3 regions of the Paenibacillus sp. EKM212P genome follow, and region 1 is predicted to be linked to each of the others. Evidence: riboswitches for the same ligand, from Rfam matches in the RefSeq annotation. Region 1 holds a riboswitch; each other region holds the start of a gene.
The links. A riboswitch is a leader RNA that binds a small molecule or an ion and turns the genes downstream of it on or off. The one in region 1 is predicted to bind glycine.
Positions count from the first base shown of each region.

Region 2: another riboswitch for glycine. It lies ahead of G9G54_RS19015 (alanine/glycine:cation symporter family protein); the one in region 1 lies ahead of gcvT (glycine cleavage system aminomethyltransferase GcvT).
Region 3: another riboswitch for glycine. It lies ahead of sdaAB (L-serine ammonia-lyase, iron-sulfur-dependent subunit beta); the one in region 1 lies ahead of gcvT (glycine cleavage system aminomethyltransferase GcvT).

Region 1 covers NZ_JAAMNR010000004.1:576,606-583,448, forward strand. The annotation lists gene G9G54_RS15195 (PTS sugar transporter subunit IIA) at 1-278, opposite strand, end outside; gene G9G54_RS15200 (BglG family transcription antiterminator) at 275-2,353, opposite strand; gene G9G54_RS15205 (PTS mannitol transporter subunit IICB) at 2,420-3,898, opposite strand; gene gcvH (glycine cleavage system protein GcvH) at 4,277-4,675, opposite strand; glycine riboswitch at 4,977-5,168, shown strand; gene gcvT (glycine cleavage system aminomethyltransferase GcvT) at 5,346-6,446, shown strand; gene gcvPA (aminomethyl-transferring glycine dehydrogenase subunit GcvPA) at 6,573-6,843, shown strand, end outside.
Region 2 covers NZ_JAAMNR010000006.1:294,079-300,921, reverse strand. The annotation lists gene G9G54_RS19035 (ABC transporter substrate-binding protein) at 1-89, shown strand, start outside; gene G9G54_RS19030 (carbohydrate ABC transporter permease) at 122-997, shown strand; gene G9G54_RS19025 (carbohydrate ABC transporter permease) at 1,020-1,847, shown strand; gene G9G54_RS19020 (iron-containing alcohol dehydrogenase) at 1,996-3,168, shown strand; gene G9G54_RS19015 (alanine/glycine:cation symporter family protein) at 3,226-4,644, opposite strand; glycine riboswitch at 4,804-4,898, opposite strand; glycine riboswitch at 4,917-4,993, opposite strand; gene G9G54_RS19010 (glycoside hydrolase family 1 protein) at 5,162-6,619, opposite strand; gene G9G54_RS19005 (LacI family DNA-binding transcriptional regulator) at 6,836-6,843, shown strand, end outside.
Region 3 covers NZ_JAAMNR010000005.1:11,533-18,375, reverse strand. The annotation lists gene G9G54_RS15675 (DUF6359 domain-containing protein) at 1-1,093, opposite strand, end outside; glycine riboswitch at 1,308-1,423, shown strand; gene sdaAB (L-serine ammonia-lyase, iron-sulfur-dependent subunit beta) at 1,635-2,324, shown strand; gene sdaAA (L-serine ammonia-lyase, iron-sulfur-dependent, subunit alpha) at 2,314-3,213, shown strand; gene G9G54_RS15660 (Ig-like domain-containing protein) at 3,284-5,620, opposite strand; gene G9G54_RS15655 (serine hydrolase domain-containing protein) at 5,836-6,843, opposite strand, start outside.

The DNA of each region.
Region 1 (6,843 bases):
TATGCTTTCTCTTCCCCAAAATCTACGCCTTGCGGGAACTGAACGATGGAGATGCCTGTGGATTGAATAAGCGTCTTGGATTCCTTGGTGCCATGTGGAATAGCCAGCCCATTCCCGATGTAGGTAGACACGATCTCCTCGCGTTCCAGCATCTTGTCAATGTACTCACTTGAAATATGTCCCGCATCCAGCAGGATTTGTCCAGCCATACGAATCGCCTCATATTTGTCTTTGGCGGTTGCGTTCATTTTTACTTTGTCTATCGTCATAATACTCACGGTAGGTTCCTCCCTGTCCCTAATTTACTGTGGAAAAATTCAGCCAGCTCACTCGATATATAATTGACAATATGATCCCTGCTACCGTGTTCCAGTAGCGTAACCATGTCTTCATGCAAAAGTAATGCACTAATCTCGCTCAATACCTCCAAGCTTTCTCTCGGCAGCTCACGAGGCCCCAACATGAGCAGCACGCATTCTACCTGTTCACCTGTATCCGCCAACAGCGGCTCTGCCAGCTTATACAAGGTAAGCGAAGGCTTGGGAATATAGTGGCTGCGCGTATGAACTAAAGCAATGGAGGTATCAGAGATCACCTGACTACCTTGGCGCTCTCTTTCCATGAGTTGTGCAGCAACCACAGAAGGCTCTGTAACATTCCCCCGCCCCGCCTCCAGCATGCATATCGCCTCTACGGTCGCCGCCATATCCATCCCTTGATTTTCCAGCGGATATACTTGAAATTGCTGTACAATGTGTACAATTTCCTCGAGACTTTTCCGCAGACCGGTAAGCCACTCCATATCCTGACCAGGCTGAACGGCCTGGTCCTGCTGATGATCATTGAGATGATGGAGTGTAATATGCTGGATGAAATGACGCAGACGGTCACTCTCCTCCTGCGTTAGCAGCGGACTGATCTTAAGATACCGATCTGGTTCAAGCGGTAGCTCTACTGTCGAAATGATCAGATCATAATCCTCCTTGGGAATCCGCGCCGCCTCGTACCATGAAGCCCTATCCACAATTTTGATCTGTGGGAGCTCTTTGGCGAGCCTTGTTGCCAGAAGTCTGGATGATCCAATGCCGCTCGTGCAGACTACAATGGCCCGCACCTCCCGACGCAATTGTCGCAGCCGCTCCAGCGAAGCGCCGAAATGCATGACGAGAAATCCGATCTCTTCATCAGGCACTTTCATTTCTGTCATGCTCGCCGCAGCCTTTTTCACTGAGTCAAATAAGCTGCTGTAATCCTTGCGGATTTGCTGAAGGAGAGGGTTACGAATCGACCTGCCTTCCTTCAAACGTTTGAATACCGGAGCCATATGGGCAATCAGTCCTTCACGCAGAACACGGTCCTCTTTCAATGGCGTGCCTGTCTCTTCCTCCACACGACGAATCAACTCATGAACCGACTCTAACAGTACGAGATCATCCAACGGCAGTAGTCGGGTAGAGTGATCTTCGGCATCACGAAATAGCAGCCTGAGATAAGATCGTTCCGGCTCTGGAAATTCAATATCCAGCGCCTCTGACAACTCCGTGCATATGCGTTCCACCATAGCTGTGCGAAGCATGATATTTTCATCTGAATCTGTTTTTAAATACGAGAGAAGAGGATCTATAACATACCCGAGTCGCAGACGTACCAGCGAAACGCAAATTTGAATCAGCAGCTCCATGTATTTGCTTTCCACCATGTTTTCCAACCATTTTTCATGGGGCTGCCAGAGGGCCTTTTCCACGATTAGCAGGTTATCTCTGCCAATCATCTCCAGCAACTTGTCGGCAACACGGGTTACAGGACGAAGTTCTTCCCGGGCTGAAAACAGATCGGATTCATCCAAATATTCGAGAGCCAGCTCGGAAATCGCCCGTCTTTTATCTGTCTCCCGCCCTGTAATCTCGACCCCGTACCCCCGTCTGCGCACAAGCATGAGTCCACGTTTCCCAATCCAGTCTTGCAATTCGTCTAGATCATGACTGACCGTAGTTACCGTGACTTTCAGATCTGAAGCCAGCGCCAACAGCTTGATCGGCTCCCGTGTATCCAGCAGCATGCAGAGTACCACGATCTTTCTCTCCTCAGCCGAATATTCGTCTGACTTCGTATGCAGCAATTGTTTTCGCAGGCATACAAGCTGAGCTGGATCAGCATCTATACAGATACCGATCCCTGACTTTTTCTCCAGCTTCACCTCATGAGCTGCCAGCCAATGCTCGACTGCACCCAGTTCCCGATGAACCGTCCTTGTGCTGACATTGATCTTCGTGGCAATTTCCCCGGCTGTAACCTCTTTGGACTGCTCCAGAAGATATTCCACGATGTCACGTTGTCGTTTCGTAATATTCATAAGCGCATACCGTTCCTTCCCAAGCTCATCCCTCCAGCAGGAGACGTACATTGCATACGATGGGGATTAAGAATCGGATTTCAGACGTTCAACCAGCGCTTCGTATTCAGGACTCTTCAGAAAATTGTCAATGGAAATGTGCTCAGCTTTCGGAGCTACTGTTTTAGCCCGATCTGTCAACGTTTTTTGCGTAATGACAATATCCGCATCCTGTGGAATTTCACTGATTGCCGTATTCGTAACTGTTACGCCCACACCCGCCTGCTTCATTTTTTTGCGTAAAATCGAGGCACCCATAGCGCTTGAACCCATACCTGCATCACAGGAAAAGACGATTTTGTTCACTTCGGATTTATCCTTGAGCGTTCGATCTGCAGCAATTTCTGCAGCACGATCAGATTCGTGGTTATCTTCCATTACAGTGGCGTTAGCACTTGCACTCTTGCTTTGATTTTTCATATCTTTCAGGCGGGATGCAGCTTCCTCCAGCCCCTCTTCTTGTTGCTTACCAGTCTTGAGTAACACTGCGGCAACAGCAAAAGATACGACCGCAGCAGCGATCACCCCGCTTAGCATTGGCAAATATCCGCCTTTTGGCGTCATTAGAAAATAGGCGATGATGCTGCCCGGCGAAGGAGCAGCAACCAGTCCGGCACCTGTCAACATGAAACAGAAGGTTCCCACAACGCCCCCAGCTATAGCAGCAAGAATCAAAATCGGCTTCATCAAAATATAAGGGAAATAAATTTCATGAATCCCGCCGAAAAAATGAATGATGACTGCGCCAGGAGCCGACGACTTCGCAGAGCCTTTACCGAACAGGCAGTAGGCCAGCAAAATACCGAGCCCCGGCCCAGGGTTGGATTCCAGCATGAACAGTACGGATTTCCCTGTTCTTGCAGCTTCCTCCAACGCAATCGGACTTAATACTCCGTGATTCAGCGCGTTGTTTAAAAATAATACTTTTCCGGGCTCAATAATGAGGTTGACAAGCGGCAGTAGCCCTGCGTTCACGAGGAACTGTACCCCTGCCGACAATACTTGACTGATCATTTGTACAACCGGGCCGATCGCCACATGGGCAAGCAGTGCTAGAATGGCACCGATAATCCCGGCCGAAAAATTATTGACCAGCATTTCAAAGCCTGATCTGACTTTGCCTTCAATGGCCTTGTCGAACTTCTTCAATATCCACGCAGCCAGCGGACCAGCGACCATCGCGCCCAGGAACATCGGGATATCGGCTCCCACTATGACACCCATCGTCATAATGGCACCAATCACACCTCCACGTTGTCCGTGAATCATCGTGCCTCCCGTGTAACCAATCAGCAGCGGCAGCAAATAATTTTTCATCGGATCAACCAGTTGTGCAAAACCTTCGTTCGGGAACCACCCGGTCGGAATAAAGAGTGCCGTAATCAATCCCCACGCGATAAAGGCTCCCATATTGGGCATAACCATACCGCTAAGAAAACGGCCAAAACGCTGTACGGCGACACGAGTGCCTCCTTTTGAACTTGGCTTTGCGTCCAATGTACTCATATTCAAATCCTCCTTGTAGGTAAGCATCACTACCTTTTCTTAAAATTCATACTAAATGACAGCGCTATCTTCATCAACGAAATGAAAACGTACTTTCGTCATGAACGTTGATGACAACATTTAAATTTAATTTATCCGAGAAGGTATTATACCTGCATAATTCTTCTTAATATGACCTGTAGCTTTAGAAATTAGTCGAAAAACCGTACTGGATTATGTATGATTCTTACTATAGGGACAACCCTCTACATCAGAATAAAACACGTAATTACGTCTGCAAAAAGACAAAAAAATAGTCGCTATGTCAAATCATAGCGACTGTTGTATACAAAAATCGAGCAGACAAATAACACTCTTATTCCATACTACATTGCTCCATTACTGCTCATCGGAAATCAACTGCTCGTATTGATCCGCAGACAGTAGCTTGCCCAATGCTTCCTCCACATCTTTACCCATCTCTACTTCGATCATCCAACCTTTTTCATAGGGAGATTCATTCACTAGCTCAGGCGTACTTTCCAGCGCTTCATTCACTTTTAATACGGTTCCCGTCACCGGAGCAAAAAGGTCGGATACCGTCTTCACCGATTCAATCGTACCGATCTCCGCTCCCTGCTCAATCGTTACTCCCGCCTCAGGTAATTCTACAAAAACAATATCACCCAGTTGATGCTGTGCAAAGTCTGTAATACCAATCCGCAACGTTCCATTCTCTGTGCGCTGAACCCACTCATGTTCGTCTGTATACCAAAGTTGCTGCTTCACTTCACCCATTTTGTTCCCCTCGCTTCCATATGAATAAAATCGCTTTTGCTCACCTGTATTAGACAGGTTAAGATTATGACAACAGGAACACTCATGTCAATAATACTAACAAAAATACTTCATATGACCTCATATGGCGTACTATATAAAAATATGATAACTTATAACAAACGCTTACATATCCTTATTTATATATTAAATGTTTTTTCTATTGTTTTTGATGACATTTTTATTGACATTTTGAATGAATTTGCGTATTAATGGGTTATAGCAAATGCTTTGGGAAACACCCCGACAACTGCAAACGCGGATGAACGCGGAGGGAGAGACTGCCAAAAAGATTCGCATAGCTGTTGCCGCTTATGAGACATAAGTGCACGCGAATCGGATCAAGTTGTTATCTGCAAAGCCAGGTAATATACTGTTGATCCCGAAGGTAGCGCCGAAGGAGTAAGCCTGCATTGTAGGTGAATCTCTCAGGCAAAAGGACCTCTGCCGGACGCATCTCTGGAGAGCATTCGCTATTGGAGCGGATCACCCAAGGGGAAACCCGGTACATACCGGGGTAACTTTCTGGTATCAAGGACAGAGCTGAAAAAAAGAGTGTAGACTGCCGTCTATACGTTTTTTTCGGCCTGTCTTTTTTGTTTAGCCGATCACACCGGATAGGAGTGGAAAAATGACTAATTTGCGAAAAACACCGCTATATTCGTCCTACGGGACGCAGTCTGGGGTTCGTTGTATTGACTTTGGCGGCTGGGAGCTCCCCGTTCAGTTTAGCGGCATTCAAAAGGAGCATGAGGCCGTCCGGCAACGTGCGGGTTTATTCGATGTATCGCATATGGGCGAATTTTTGGTTGAAGGCAAAGAGGCCGAAGCTTTTCTGCAAAGGGTGACCACGAATGATGTCAGCCAGTTGGAACCAGGTCAGGCACAATATTCACTCCTGTGTTACCCCGATGGAGGGGTAGTAGACGACCTGCTTGTTTACTGCAAAGGACCGGAGCGCTACATGCTCGTTGTGAACGCCTCTAACATCGATAAGGATTGGGATTGGCTAATTCGCCATATGCCTGCATCCGTTCACATGGAGAATGTGTCTGATGCGATAGCATTGCTGGCGTTGCAAGGACCGGAAGCAGCACGTATTGCCGCAGCCGTGGCAGATACGGACATTACGAATCTGGCATCTTTTCGCTTCCATGAGAATGTGCCATTGTTCGGAGCAAAAGCACTCGTCTCACGAACCGGATATACGGGTGAAGACGGTTTTGAATTTTACGTACCTGCCGCGGAAGCACCAGCCATATGGGAGGGTTTGCTTCGTTCCGGTGAGTCGTATGGGCTGATTCCCGCTGGACTTGGTGCTCGGGATACATTACGCTTTGAGGCACGGTTGCCGCTGTACGGACAGGAGTTATCTGCCACGATTTCACCGCTCGAAGCCGGTCTAGGTTTCTTCGTCAAGCTGAATAAAGGAGATTTTATCGGTAGAGAAGCACTGCAACGTCAGAAAGAACAAGGGATTCCTCGCAAATTGATCGGGCTGGAAATGATGGATCGCGGTATCCCTCGCGCCCATTACCCGGTATTCGCAGAAGGACAACGCATCGGTGAGGTCACAACGGGGACTCAGTCGCCCACCTTGAAGCGTAATCTCGGCCTCGCCTTGGTGGACAGTCGTTTTAGCGCCCTCTCCACACCGCTGGAGGTTGAGATTCGTGGCAAACGCCTGCGTGCCGAGGTGGTGGCAGCCCCCTTTTATAAACGCCCGCGCTGATCTTAAACTCTCTTCATTTCAATAAAGCAAACATGTCAGATATGAACTTCTGGGTTTTCCATCTCACACTTTTTTATTAGCTAATTTACGATTTAAAATTTTGCTTTTCGAAAGGAGCCAGAACCTATGAAGCAGCATCGTTATCTCCCTATGACTGAACAGGATCAAACCGAAATGCTGCGTGTGGTCGGCGTTTCATCCATCGATGATTTATTCAGTGACATTCCAGAGGCCATTCGATATCAAGGGGAACTCCCTCTTTCTTCTCGGCTCGACGAGAGAGCCTTAACCCGACATTTGGCCGAGCTGGCCGGACACAACGCCAATACAGACACACATGCCAGCTTTCTTGGCGCAGGAATTTATGATCATCATATTCCGTCCGTCATCCAGCACA
Region 2 (6,843 bases), on a different contig from region 1:
GCCTTGCTAATGTCGCCAAGCAGGATGCTAATCCTGATGCATTATGTACGGAAACCATGGATCGAATCGAACGAGAATTACAGCGGTAAAAAACAAAATTCAAAAAAGGCGTGTGGACATTATGCTGAGAGAAATCTGGAAGCACCGTGCCGTTTATGCTGCGATCTCGCCGTTTTATCTGCTGTTTGGCATCTTTGGACTGTTTCCGATTGGCTTTTCATTATATCTAGCGTTTCACAAATGGGACGGGATCGGGGACATGACCTACAACGGCTGGGGCAACTTTCGCTACCTTGTGACAGACAATGAATTTTGGCAGGCTGTAGGCAACACCTTTGTGATCTGGGTGTATGCAACGATTCCGATGCTATTCTTCGCACTGATTATTGCCTTTCTGCTTTATGCCCCTTTTGTGAAAATGCGCACCTTATGGCGAGTTGGATTCTTCCTACCCAATGTGACGTCTATTGTGGCTGTTGCCATCATATTTGGTGCCTTATTTGCCAACAATTTTGGATTTCTCAACTACCTTCTGCAACTCTTGGGACTACCCATGGTTCAATGGTTGAATGTGCCATGGGGTATCCAAATTGCCATTTCTTCTATGGTCGTATGGAGATGGATGGGCTATAACGCAATCATCTATTTGGCCGGACTCCAGAGTATTCCGCATGTGCTGTATGAGGCCGCCAAAATAGACGGGGCAACCGGAGCGCAAGCTTTTTTCCGCATCACTATCCCCATGCTGCGCCCAGTCATTCTGTTTACAGTCATTACGTCCACCATCGGCGGTATGCAGCTCTTCACCGAGCCACAGGTCCTGGTCGGTAATGACGGCGGTTCCGGGGCAAGTGGCATGACCATCGTTTTATACCTGTACCGCGAGTCGTTCATTAACAACTATTTTGGATATGGTGCAGCCGTCGGATGGGGCATGTTCCTCATCATTGCTCTATTCTCCATCATAAACTGGAAACTCGTTCAAGGTAAAAAATAACGATGGGAAGGAGCTTCACAACATGATGCAGACACGCGCAAAATCCTTTGTTTTATATGCCGGATTGTTGGTGGGAATCATCCTGTCGATGTTTCCATTTTACTGGCTGATCGTCATGGCAACTCGTACCACTTCAGACATCTACCGTTTTCCACCGCAATTGTGGTTTGGCAGCCACTTCTTGGATAACATAACGAGAGTATTACAGCAGATTAATTTTGCCGGAGCCTTTTTTAATACCCTTTTTGTAGCCAGTTCTGTTACCCTATTGGTTCTGTTTTTCGATTCACTGGCAGGTTTTGCATTCGCCAAGTTTGATTTTCCGGGCAAAAAAGTGCTATTTATCGTTCTGCTAGCTACGATGATGGTCCCTTCACAACTTTCGCTTGTCCCCTCCTTTGTCATGATGGCCTCCTTTGGATGGGTAGGTACGTTCAAAGCGCTTATCATCCCGGGGATGGTAAATGCCTTCGGCATTTTCTGGATTCGTCAATATGCGGAAGAATCCATCCCAAAGGAGCTGCTGGATGCGGGCCGGATGGACGGATGCAGCTTTTTTCGACTGTACTTGAATGTAGCACTGCCTATTCTACGTCCTGCGTTCGCTTTTCTCGGCGCCTTTACCTTTATAGGAGCCTGGAATGATTATTTATGGCCGCTAATTGTCTTAACGGATGAGCGTAAATTCACGCTCCAGATTGCACTGTCACAATTGAACGGGATTTACAATACGGATTATGCGATGGTCATTGCGGGCACCCTGCTGGCTGTACTGCCACTTATTATTTTGTTTCTTTTCATTAGTCGCCAGTTTATTTCCGATCTTGCCGCTGGAGCGGTCAAAGATTAGATTTACTTGAATTCCCTTATTCATTTCATGTATAATGGTTAATCGTCATTTCAAATAGCTTACATGATGAAGTTAGGTATCCAACAGGCAATTAGGTTAAGCGATTTACGATTTGAACATGAACTATGAACTGAGGGGAACTTTCCAGATGAACAAATTCACATATTATAACCCCACCAAATTAATATTTGGAGACAATCAAATTGAAGAACTGCAGCAGGAGCTGCTGAATTACGGCAAAAATATTTTACTGATATACGGAGGCGGAAGTGTCAAGCGAAATGGTCTGTATGACCAGGTATTAAACGCGTTAGAGCCGCTACATCTTAACATTCATGAATTGTCCGGCGTAGAGCCGAATCCGCGCTTGTCCACCGTTAAGAAGGGCATCGACATTTGCCGAAATGAAAACATCGACTTCTTACTTGCAGTAGGCGGCGGAAGCGTTATTGATTGCACCAAAGCCATCGCAGCAGGGGCTAAATATGACGGCGATGTGTGGGATATTATCAACAAAAAGCACATGCCGACCGAGGCTCTACCATTCGGCACCATCCTCACACTCGCCGCCACCGGTTCAGAAATGAATCCGGATTCTGTCATCACCAACTGGGAAACGAACGAAAAATACGTATGGGGCAGCGCGGTGACGCATCCGAAATTTTCGATTCTGGACCCCAAAAACACCTTCTCTGTGCCACGTGATCAGACGGTATATGGCATGGTGGATATGATGAGCCATGTGTTTGAACAGTATTTTCACAATGTTAAAAATACACCGTTGCAAGATCGTATGTGCTTTTCCGTGCTGCAAACCGTGATCGAAACTGCACCTAAACTGCTGGAGGATTTGCACAACTACGAGCATCGTGAAACGATTTTATATGCTGGAACGATCGCCCTTAACGGAACACTGCAAATGGGCTACTTCGGGGACTGGGCTTCGCATACGATTGAACATGCATTATCCGCTGTATATGATATTCCTCATGCTGGCGGTCTGGCGATTCTGTTTCCCAACTGGATGAGACATACAGTGGATCAGGATGCTGCACGCATGAAGCGGCTGATGCTCAGCATGTTTGACTTAGACACCGTAGGTAAAACAGATAGAGAAATCGCCTTGGAAGGTATTGACCGTCTTAGTGCATTCTGGACAAGTCTCGGTGCCCCTTCCACCCTGGCCGATTACAATATTAATGATGAGCAATTGGAAAAAGTCGCAAACATTGCAGCCCGTGAAATGGAATACGGAGGCTTTGGTAATTATAAAAAGCTGAATCAAGAAGATATTTTAGCTATTTTGCGTGCATCGTTATAACATTTAAAAGGGAGTGTCCTCAAGCCTGTGATGGCTGAGGGCACTCCCTTTTGGAATTTATGAATTAACCGTTTGTCCCTTTTCTTCTACTTGAATAGCTGCCCCTACACTGGCACCTGCAAGAATGCCCTTTTTCTTACTAGAATTCAGAGAATCCATATAGGTTCGGGTTTCTGCAACTACAATTCCTGATAAGCCGAGCAGTGCAATCAGGTTCGGGAAAGCCATCATTGCGTTAAAGATATCTGCCAGCAACCAAATCGCATCCAGTTTAATGAACGCGCCCCCGGCAACCAGTACGATGAACAGATAACGGTATGGTTTAATCCACTTGACCCCAAGCAAATATTCAACACAGCGTTCCCCGTAATAGTTCCAGCCGAGCATGGTGGTGAACGCGAACATAATCAGAATAATTGTGAGCAGTTCTGCCCCCAGCGGGAATGCGCTGGAAAATGCTTGCTGAGTCATCAGGCCCGCATCGGTAGGCCCGCTCCACACACCGCTAACCAGTAGCGTCAACCCAGTCATCACACAAATAACCATCGTATCAATAAACACGCCTGTCATGGAAATTAGCCCTTGCTCCGCAGGCCATTTGGTTTTGGCAGCTGCGGCTGCAATCGGTGCGCTCCCCAATCCGGCCTCATTGGCAAAAATACCTCTGGCTACCCCACTACGCATGGCCAGCATAATCGTAGCTCCGGCAAATCCGCCCGTTGCAGATGTAGTTGAAAATGCCGAATGGAGCACCAGCGCAATTGCGGCAGGAAGTTGGTCAGCAAACCGAATCAGTACGATGAGACAGATCAGTACGTACAAACCTGTTTTAAAAGGAACGACCTTCGTCGATACCTTGGCAATGCTTTTGAGTCCTCCAATAGTAACCAGTCCTGTAAGGATAGCAATAATCAGTGCCGTTACAATGGGCGGAACGCCAAAACTGTTTTCAGTGGAAGATACAATCGCTTTGACCTGCGGAAACGTTCCAATCCCGAACAACGCTACCAGCATGCCCGAAAAAGCAAACAGCATCGCCAGTGGTTTAAAACGGCGTCCAAGACCTTTCTCAATATAATACATCGGGCCGCCGGAAAATTGTCCATTCCGATCTTTCACCCGGTATTTTACCGCAAGTACACCTTCCGCATATTTCGTCGCCATCCCAAAAAAGGCTGCAACGACCATCCAGAACAAGGCACCCGGCCCGCCCAGCTTAATGGCTGTCGCTACGCCGACAATACTTCCTGTGCCAACTGTAGCCGCCAACGCTGTACTCAAAGCCGCAAAACTACTTACATCCCCGCTGCCTTCATTCGGGGCCTTACCGATCAGCTTGATCGCCAGGGGCAGGCGGAATACCTGCAGCATCTTCAAACGTATGGTCAGCCACAACCCCGTTCCCATGACAAGAATGATGAGAGGCGCCCCCCATATCCAACTGCTAATCGCTTCTAACACATGTACCAAATTCATTTCAACCCGCTCCTCCAGCATATTAGAAAACAAAAAAGAGTCAAATCCGCTGATTCGACTCCTGGAGAGGTTAAAGGCACGAAAAAATACAACCATCTTGTGCAGGTTTCTGCCACTAATAGCTCATAAAAAAGCCTAGGGCATTCCCTGTCACAGGTTATTCGCGTCTCTGTCCTTTTGCCTGAGAGTTTAAGCAGATGTTCTCTGCGGTGCACCTTCGGCGCCCAATTAAGGGTCTCTCCAGAGTTCTGTCCGTTTACGGTCCCCGCTTGTTGCTGTAATCAGCCTAAGCACCTGAGAGTTTTGCCCCTTCGGTCGGAACTTTCGTTCCATCTCCCGCAAACATCAACCAGACATATGAAATTTTTATTCATTATACAGAAAACTTTCAGCTTATTACAAGTGAAAAGTTTGTGAAGCCCTCTGAAATATTATTATTGTGTCTATCAAAAAAGCGGGTACAGCAGATTGCATCCTTAGAATGTCCTCTGCTATACCCGCCCGAGACGATATGGAATTACAATTCTTCACCATTGGTTGCTATCACATTTTTATACCAGTTAAATGAGTCCTTTTTGGAGCGTTTGAGCGTTCCGTTACCGTCATCATCCAGATCAACGTAAATAAATCCGTAGCGCTTGGACATTTCGGAAGTAGACATGCTCACAAGGTCGATAGGGCCCCAGCTGGTGTAGCCAAGCAGATCAACACCGTCGGCAATCGCTTCCTTCATTTGAACAATATGCTGACGCAAGTAATCAATACGATATGTGTCATGCACAGAACCGTCTTCTTCTACCTTATCATACGCACCCAAGCCATTTTCCACGATGAACAGCGGCTTTTGGTAGCGGTCATATAACGTGTTCAGCGTAACACGCAGACCGATCGGATCAATTTGCCATCCCCAGTCAGAGGACTGTAAATATGGATTTTTCACGCCGCCAATCAGGTTTCCTGCTGCTTTCTCACCTTCTGGACCTGCAGATACGGTCAAGGTCATATAGTAGCTAAATGAGATAAAATCAACCGTGTTATTTTTCAATATTTCAGCATCGCCTGGTTCTGTGTGTATTACAACATTATTTTCTTCAAAATAACGATTCATGTAATTGGAATATTCCCCACGGGCATGCACATCCGTAAAGAAAAGGTTCATCTGATTTTCATGCTGGGCTTTCAGTATATCCTCTGGGTTACACGTATGTGGATAGCTTTCAATACGTGCCAGCATACAGCCGATCTGAGCGCCCGGGATGATCTCATGTCCCCGTTTGGTCGCCAGTGCACTAGCTACAAATTGATGATGCAATGCTTGATATATCGCTTGTTGTTTGTTTTCTACACGGTCAATAACCACACCGCCACCGGTGAACGGACTCATGGTCATTACATTGATTTCATTAAAGGTCAGCCAGTATTTTACTTTATCCTTATAGCGTGTAAACACCGTTTCGGCATAATTTACGTAATGCTGTATGACTTCGCGTCCCAGCCAGCCATTATACTTCTGCGTCAGACCTAGCGGTGTTTCATAATGTGACAATGTTACCAGCGGCTCAATATTATACTTGCGCAGCTCATCAAATACATTGTCGTAGAATTGCAATCCTGCTTCATTCGGCTCGGCATCATAGCCATTCGGGAAAATCCGCGACCAGTGGATGGACATACGAAATACTTTAAAGCCCATTTCAGCGAATAATGCAATATCTTCTTTGTAATGGTGGTAAAAGTCTACACCTTCACGCTTTGGAAAACGTGCATTGACTTTGCCTGCCAAAATGTCTTCGAGTCGTTCGGACGAAATCTCTATAGCGTGATCGTTCTTGCGCTCTGCTTTGGGTACATAGGCAACCATGTCTGCGCTGGACAATCCTTTTCCATCTACGTCAAAAGCGCCTTCCAATTGGTTGGCTGCGGTTGCCCCGCCCCACAAGAAGTTTTTCGGAAACCCTTTTAGCGTCTTCGTCATAGTATAAAAACCTCTTTCCGTATTTAAGATTTTTACTTTGGTCAAGTCATCCCATCAAGTACTGCAAATATGAATCAATACCTAACGATAACCGTTCTCCTTTGAAATGCATTGACAGATACTTTAAAATAAACGTAATGCCTTCATAAGCATCCTAATCGTTGTAACGCGTTTCATGTCAAGAATTTATTTTTTTCTTATGTGAGGAGAAGCACCATGTCGAA
Region 3 (6,843 bases), on a different contig from region 1:
ATCCTGCATGCATTGCAATCGAGCGCACACCCTTGGTAATACCGAAAGATTGATCTGCGGCTACAATGTCAGTAGCATTCACGTCACCAAGCGCATTATAACGGAAACGAACACCAAAGTTGGTCGCCAGCCAATCGGAGCTTGTTAATCCTTGCATCGCCGGTGATGCAGCTTCTTCTGCAGTCATGCCTTTGGCCGGATTAGTATAGGCTCCACGACGGTAGCCATTCATAACTTCGGAGGAATCCCAACGGTTTTTGTTACGGTCCGCATTATAATGATCGGAGATGAAGAAGACGCTCCCCCCGTTATTCACGTATTGCAGCAGAGCAGCCTGCTCGGATGCCTTAAAGGCAACATTCGCTTCACCAATAATGAACACATCATATTGGCGCAGCTTATCATATGTTATGGCCTGCTCTCCATAAGTAAAAGGAATGGGACGATTCAATTGGTCTACCGTAAAGCCTACATTACGCAGTCCATTGGCAAAGTCGGAGAAGGCGCCTTCAATGACCCAATCTGCTGCGCCAGCGGTCTGTGCGTGCGTATTATCGAACAGCACCTTTTTGCCTTTTCCATCCGGCAGTGTAGTACCGGGTTGACCCGGGTTGCCAGGTTCGCCTGGTTCCCCCGGCTCGCTTCCGCTCACCAGTTCAACAGCGCTTGGGCTTTTCACTCCACCAAAATTATTGTAGGCGCCGAGTGTACCCGTCACACGAATTTTGCTGCCGATCAGCTCAGGATGGCCTGATAGCCCATATTGCCCTCTGTACGCTGAAGTCAGCTGTACATCCAACAGATTAGACGTATTACGTTCATTTGCCTGATCGGCAATCAGTACGTTAAAATCATTCGCGAACGGGGAAGAAAAATTAGCCGTTTTCGATCCGGTAGCATGTCCGACGATGTAACCTTCCACCGTCACCGTACCTCCACTGCTTTGGCGCTGAAGTGCTTCGGCTACTGTCAATGCTCCCTCCGCCTTGACCTGACCGAATGGAACGAAGATCCCAATCAGCAGTGATACGATCGCTGCTAGATGCAACATCCCTTTTAAGCGTGAACCTGTGAATCGCAAGCCTTTTACCATACGTCAATATCCCTCCTATGATTTCCATAAATATACTTGTCCTTTATCAGATTAGCCGCCAATCTTCTAATTCCTTCCTGATTTCATCCATAATTATGTAAATTTTAATCTTTTTTATTGGGAACGCACCTGTTTATGTAAAAATTAAACCTGTGATTGACACCGAGCACGGCATACATTACGCTAAGAAAGACATGTAGAACGGTATACGCGAATGAAGATGACGGGAGAGTCTGTCCAGGGAGCCTACGCTCTGGCGGCACCGAAGGAGCAAGACGCCAGCACCCGGCTGGCGGATAATCTCTCAGGTCCATGTATCGTCATCTGACGCAACTCTGGAGAGAGCGCAAGCCACCCAAGGGGTAAGGCGGTAAGAACACCGCACGAAACTCTCAGGTAACGAGGACAGAGATAAGGGAAACTTCCTTATCCTGTCCTTTTTTGTGCTTACATTGTGCGTCAGCATTAGGAACCGTCATAACCGCGCAAAGACGCGGAAATACCATATAGTATGGTATTAGAACATACAGGGGGCCACACCATGCGTTTCAAAGATGTATTTTCTATTATCGGTCCGGCCATGACCGGACCTTCCAGTTCACACACCGCAGGCGCGGTGCGGCTCGCACGCGTTGCCCGGCACTGGCTCGGGACGCAGCCTGACCGTGCCCGCATGACACTGTACGGCTCCTTTGCCGACACGTATAAAGGACACGGTACAGACCTGGCGCTCATCGCAGGGCTGCTTAATTACGATACGGACGATCACCGGATTCCGGATGCCGAGCAATGGGCAGAGCAAGCCGGGATGGCCGTGGAATTCGCCGTCAGCGGACTCCCCGCGCCTCATCCGAACACTGTCCGTTTCGAGCTGTGGAAGGGCGAGGATCAGCGCACACTGTTGGGCTCCTCCATCGGCGGCGGCAGCATCCATGTCCAGCAGCTTAACGAATTCCGGGTCAATCTGACCGGGGAGCTGCCTACGCTGGTGCTTCTCCACTCGGATAAGCCCGGTACATTGGGCGCGATAACTTCAGCGCTGGGCGCGGCCCACATTAACATTGCCTATATGCACGTAGATCGCAAAGGCCGGGATGGTGAAGCACTCACCGCCATTGAAACGGACAGTTCTGCTCCGGCTGAACTGATTGCGGAACTGCGTTCTTTACCTCATATGTATGAAATTAAGATGATTAATTTGAAAAAAGGAGCTGAATCCGATGCGGTTTAGCCATCTACATGAAATCAGCGCTTTATGCGCTGAAGAATCCACCACAATTGGCCGCTTGATGATTCAAGAGCAGGTACAAGAGACGAATACAACGGAGGAAGAAATCTTTCGCCAAATGTCTGATTATTATGAAGTCATGAAGGAAGCCGTTCATCGCGGTCAAACACAAGACACCGTATCCCGCAGTGGATTGACAGGCGGTGACGGCAAGCGCCTAGCCGAGTATCTGCGGTCAGGGGAAACCTGCTCCGGTGATGCCTCCGCGCTCGCCATGGCTTATGCCCTCTCCGTGTCGGAGGTTAATGCATCCATGGGTCGCATTGTCGCCACGCCTACCGCAGGCTCATGTGGGGTTATCCCTGGTGTGTTCATCAGTGCGCAGGAGCGGTTCGGCTGGGATGATGAGCATATGGTGAACGGCCTGTTCGCCGCTGGAGCCATTGGCTACGTGATCGCCAACAACTCCTTCATTTCTGGCGCGGAGGGAGGCTGTCAGGCTGAGATTGGTTCAGCTATCGGGATGGCTGCTGGCGCTATGGTCGAGCTGCGTGGTGGTACGCCTGAACAGGCTGTTCACGCCGTGGGCCTCGCTCTTAAGAACACACTCGGCCTGATTTGCGACCCCGTCGCTGGACTCGTGGAGATTCCGTGCATCGTGCGCAACGGGCTGGGAGCCGTGACTGCGCTTGCCGCAGCGGATATGGCTTTGGCGGGTGTGCGCAGCGCTATTCCGTCTGACGAAGTCATTGACGTGATGCTTGAAGTCGGCAGTGCGATGCCGTCGAAGCACCGCGAGACCGCCAAAGGCGGCTTGGCTCAGACGCCGACTGGCAAGCGTTTGACCGAATCACTTACACGCAACACACCGACCAAGAAGGATAAGTCATAATTTATAAGCGGTAGCCTCCTTAAAAAAAAGAGCAAGCATGTCGTCCTTGGACGTATGCTTGCTCTCTTTTTTACTGAACGGTTACCTGTATCTTCGTCATTTTACCTGCATATTTCACAGTAATTACTGCTTTGCCCTTGCCCTGTGCCTTAATGTTACCGTCTTTGACGGTCGCAACAACAATTCTGGACGAGGACCAGACAGCCGGTTTGGAAACATCCTTCTCCGACTCATCCTTATACGTGGCTGTAGCCGTAACCTTGGCCAGCTGTCCTGCCTTCAAATTCAAAGCAACTTCGTCTGTTTGCAGATATTTAAGCGTATCAACATCCACGGGTACGCTGATTACCTTCCCGCCAAACTTCGCCTGAATGTTAGCTTTACCGTAGCTAACCGCAGTAACCTGACCCTTTTTAACAGTGGCTACCTTATAATTAGACGTTTTCCATTCAGCTTGGGCCGTAACGTCCTTTTCTTTACCATCACTCGATTTAACCACAATCGCGATGGTTTTTTGATCTCCGGATTTAAGTGACAACGCGATTGCATCCGCTTCAATCTTTTGCGCTACGTCCACTTCTACCGTAAACGTAATGTTTTGCTTGCCATATGAAGCAGTCACCGTTGCCTTACCGCTACCATTCGCTTTGATCAAACCTTCGCTAACCTCAACCACTTTTACATTGCTAGTTGTCCAGGTGGCGTCCTTAGTTACATCTGTTTTTGTACCGCCACTCTTAACTCCTGTTACTTTCAGTTGCTTCGTTTCCTGAGCACCAAGCGCAATTACACGCGAGTCTGTTTCCAGACGGTCTACAAGGCCTACTTGCACGTTAATCGTCAGTTTTTTGCCATTATAGGTCGCTGTAATAACCGCTTTACCAGCGGATTTACCCGTAATCGTTCCTTTGGACACAGAGGCAATATCTTCTGCGCTTGAAGTCCATTCTGCATCCTGTGTTACATCTTCTTTACGTCCATCCGCATAAGTAGCCGTCAAAGTTGCAGTATAGTCCTCATCAATATCAATCGTTGCCGTTTTGGAGGACAAAGACAGATCACCGGGTACATTTACGGATACCGTAGCTGTAACTGTTTTGCCACCATAAGAAGCGGTGATCGTAGCCTCACCTGTTTTATAACCCGTGACTTCTCCCGCACTGACAAAAGCGATGTCTTCATTGCTGGACTTCCACTCTGCCTTACTTGTGATATCTTCTTCCGTACCTGTTACATACGTTGCGGTCAGCTTGAGCCTTTTGGATTCCTTGGCATTCAGGCTCAGCTTGTCCTCACTCAAATCCAGATATCTGGAGGTTTCGACATCTGTCTTGATCGAAACGGTCTTATCTCCATACTTAGCGGTCACCGTAGCCGAACCCGCTCCAATCGCCATAATCGTTCCCTTATTCACAGTCGCAATTTTTTCATCACTTGATGTCCAAGTAGCTTTATCTGTGATATCCGTTACCGTCCCATCCGGATAAACGGCAGAAACTTGTACTTTTTTAGATTCATCCAGACGGAGAAAAATATTGGATTCACTGGCTTTCAGCTTATTCGTTTGATCGACATCCACCGAAATCGTAGCAGACATCGTGCCATATTTACCTGTAATTGTCGCCTTCCCCGCACTATAGCCGGTAATAGTGCCTTTCAGTACATCCGCCACGGCTGCATTACTGGAACTCCACTCGGCGGACTCTGTCACGTCCTGTACCGATCCATCCGGGAACGTCGCTGAAAGTTTAACCTTCTCAGTATCCTTCAACAAAAGAGAAACCTCTGATGAACTGACATCAAGACGTTTAACCTGCTCCACCTGCACAGCAATGGTTACGGTCTGTTGACCATATACGGCCTTAATATTGGCTGTACCTGCTCCCTGAGCGGTAACCAATCCGTTAACTACTGTGGCTACCTTTTGATTATCGGAGGTCCAAGTAGCATCACCCGAAACCTGAGCTGTTGTATTATCACTGTATGTCGCTGTCAAATCAACCTGTCCTGTACCGCTTGAACGCAAGTTCAGGCTTTGTACACTGGATGTCAGCGCCTTAACCTTTTTCGTTACATGTACCTGAACCGATTGCACCTTCTCTTTATAGGTCGCAACCACGGTGGCTTCCCCTTCAGCCTTGGCCGAAACTGTACCATTATACACAGTAGCAATAGCTGTATTATCACTTTTCCAATCCGTGCTTACGGTTACATTCGAGGTTGTCCCATCGCTAAAAACAGCAGTAGCCGTCAACGCAGCCGTATCTCCCTGCTGCAAAGTTACCTCGTTAGAGGAAAGGACAATCTTGGAAAGCACCGCATCCGCAGCAGATGCAAACCCTGCATATGATGTAAAACTTGAAATCAGGATGACCAACGCCAGAAAACCGGACCATCTATTCTTCAAAATCTAATTCCCTCCCATTCCAAAACTTAAATTAAGGATTTCGCAAAATCCTTACACCTACGTTTTATGTCGTCATATGGAAAAGAATAGTTTAGGCTTCGAAGGAAATTTGGTCCTTATTAACTAGATCATTTCTGATAAAGATTAGACATTACAATTTGTGTAGCTTCAGAGCCATAGTGAAGAGTTTACCCAACAGACCCACAACCTCGCATTTACAAACAGCTATAAGCTGCTGCGCGAACTCTCAAATGATGGTATTCTTCCATATTAGGAGCCAGTTGGTGCATATAAACGACGGAGAATTGTTCGCTTGGATCTATAGAAACCCAAGTGCCTGCTACTCCCGTCCAGCCAAATTCTCCAATAGAACTATTTGCATGCCCAGCCGCTTTATCAATTAACGTGCGCACGCCCAGTCCGTAACCATAACCTGTATGATATGAATTAGTAAAATCCAATAATTGATCTGTATTCAGATGATTGGTGCGCATTAAATCAATGGTTTTCCTCCCTAATAGCCTCACACCATCTACCATACCTCCATTCGACAGCATTTGTGAAAATGTAAGGTACTCGTTAACTGTCGAATACAGACCTGCGCCCCCACTTTCATATAGAGCATCTGGCTGATGATATTCATCCAAGAAACCCTCTATTTTCTCTAGTTCTCCGGCGTCTGTCCGTTGGTAAAAGGAGGCCATTCGCGATTCAATATCTCCACAATATCGGTAACCTGTATTGTTCATTCCAAGCGGATCAAATATTTCATCCTTTAGGAATTGCCCTAATGATTTACCTGAAATCACTTCAATAAGACCTGCAACCAGGTCATGTCCATATCCATATAACCAGCGTGTTCCCGGCTCAAATGAAAGTGGAATCTCAGAAAGCGCTTTAATTTCTGTGCGCAGATCATATTTCCCCTGCTTTTCCTTTAACGTTCTAAGGACCTTTTGCATTGCCCGTCCTGTCTCTGAAGGCTCGGAAGCGTAAGGAAGACCCACACTCATATTGAATATATGCTTAATTAAAATGGGATTCTCCGCCTTATCCACATAGGTGTATCCGTTAGGAGCGGTTTTGAATACATGCGCATTACGATATTCGGGAAAATATTCATACAAAGGCTCATTCAACAAAAATTGCCCGCGTTCGTACAGCATAAGTGCAGCCGCACAGACAACAACTTTTGTCATGGAAAACAAGCGATACACTGTATC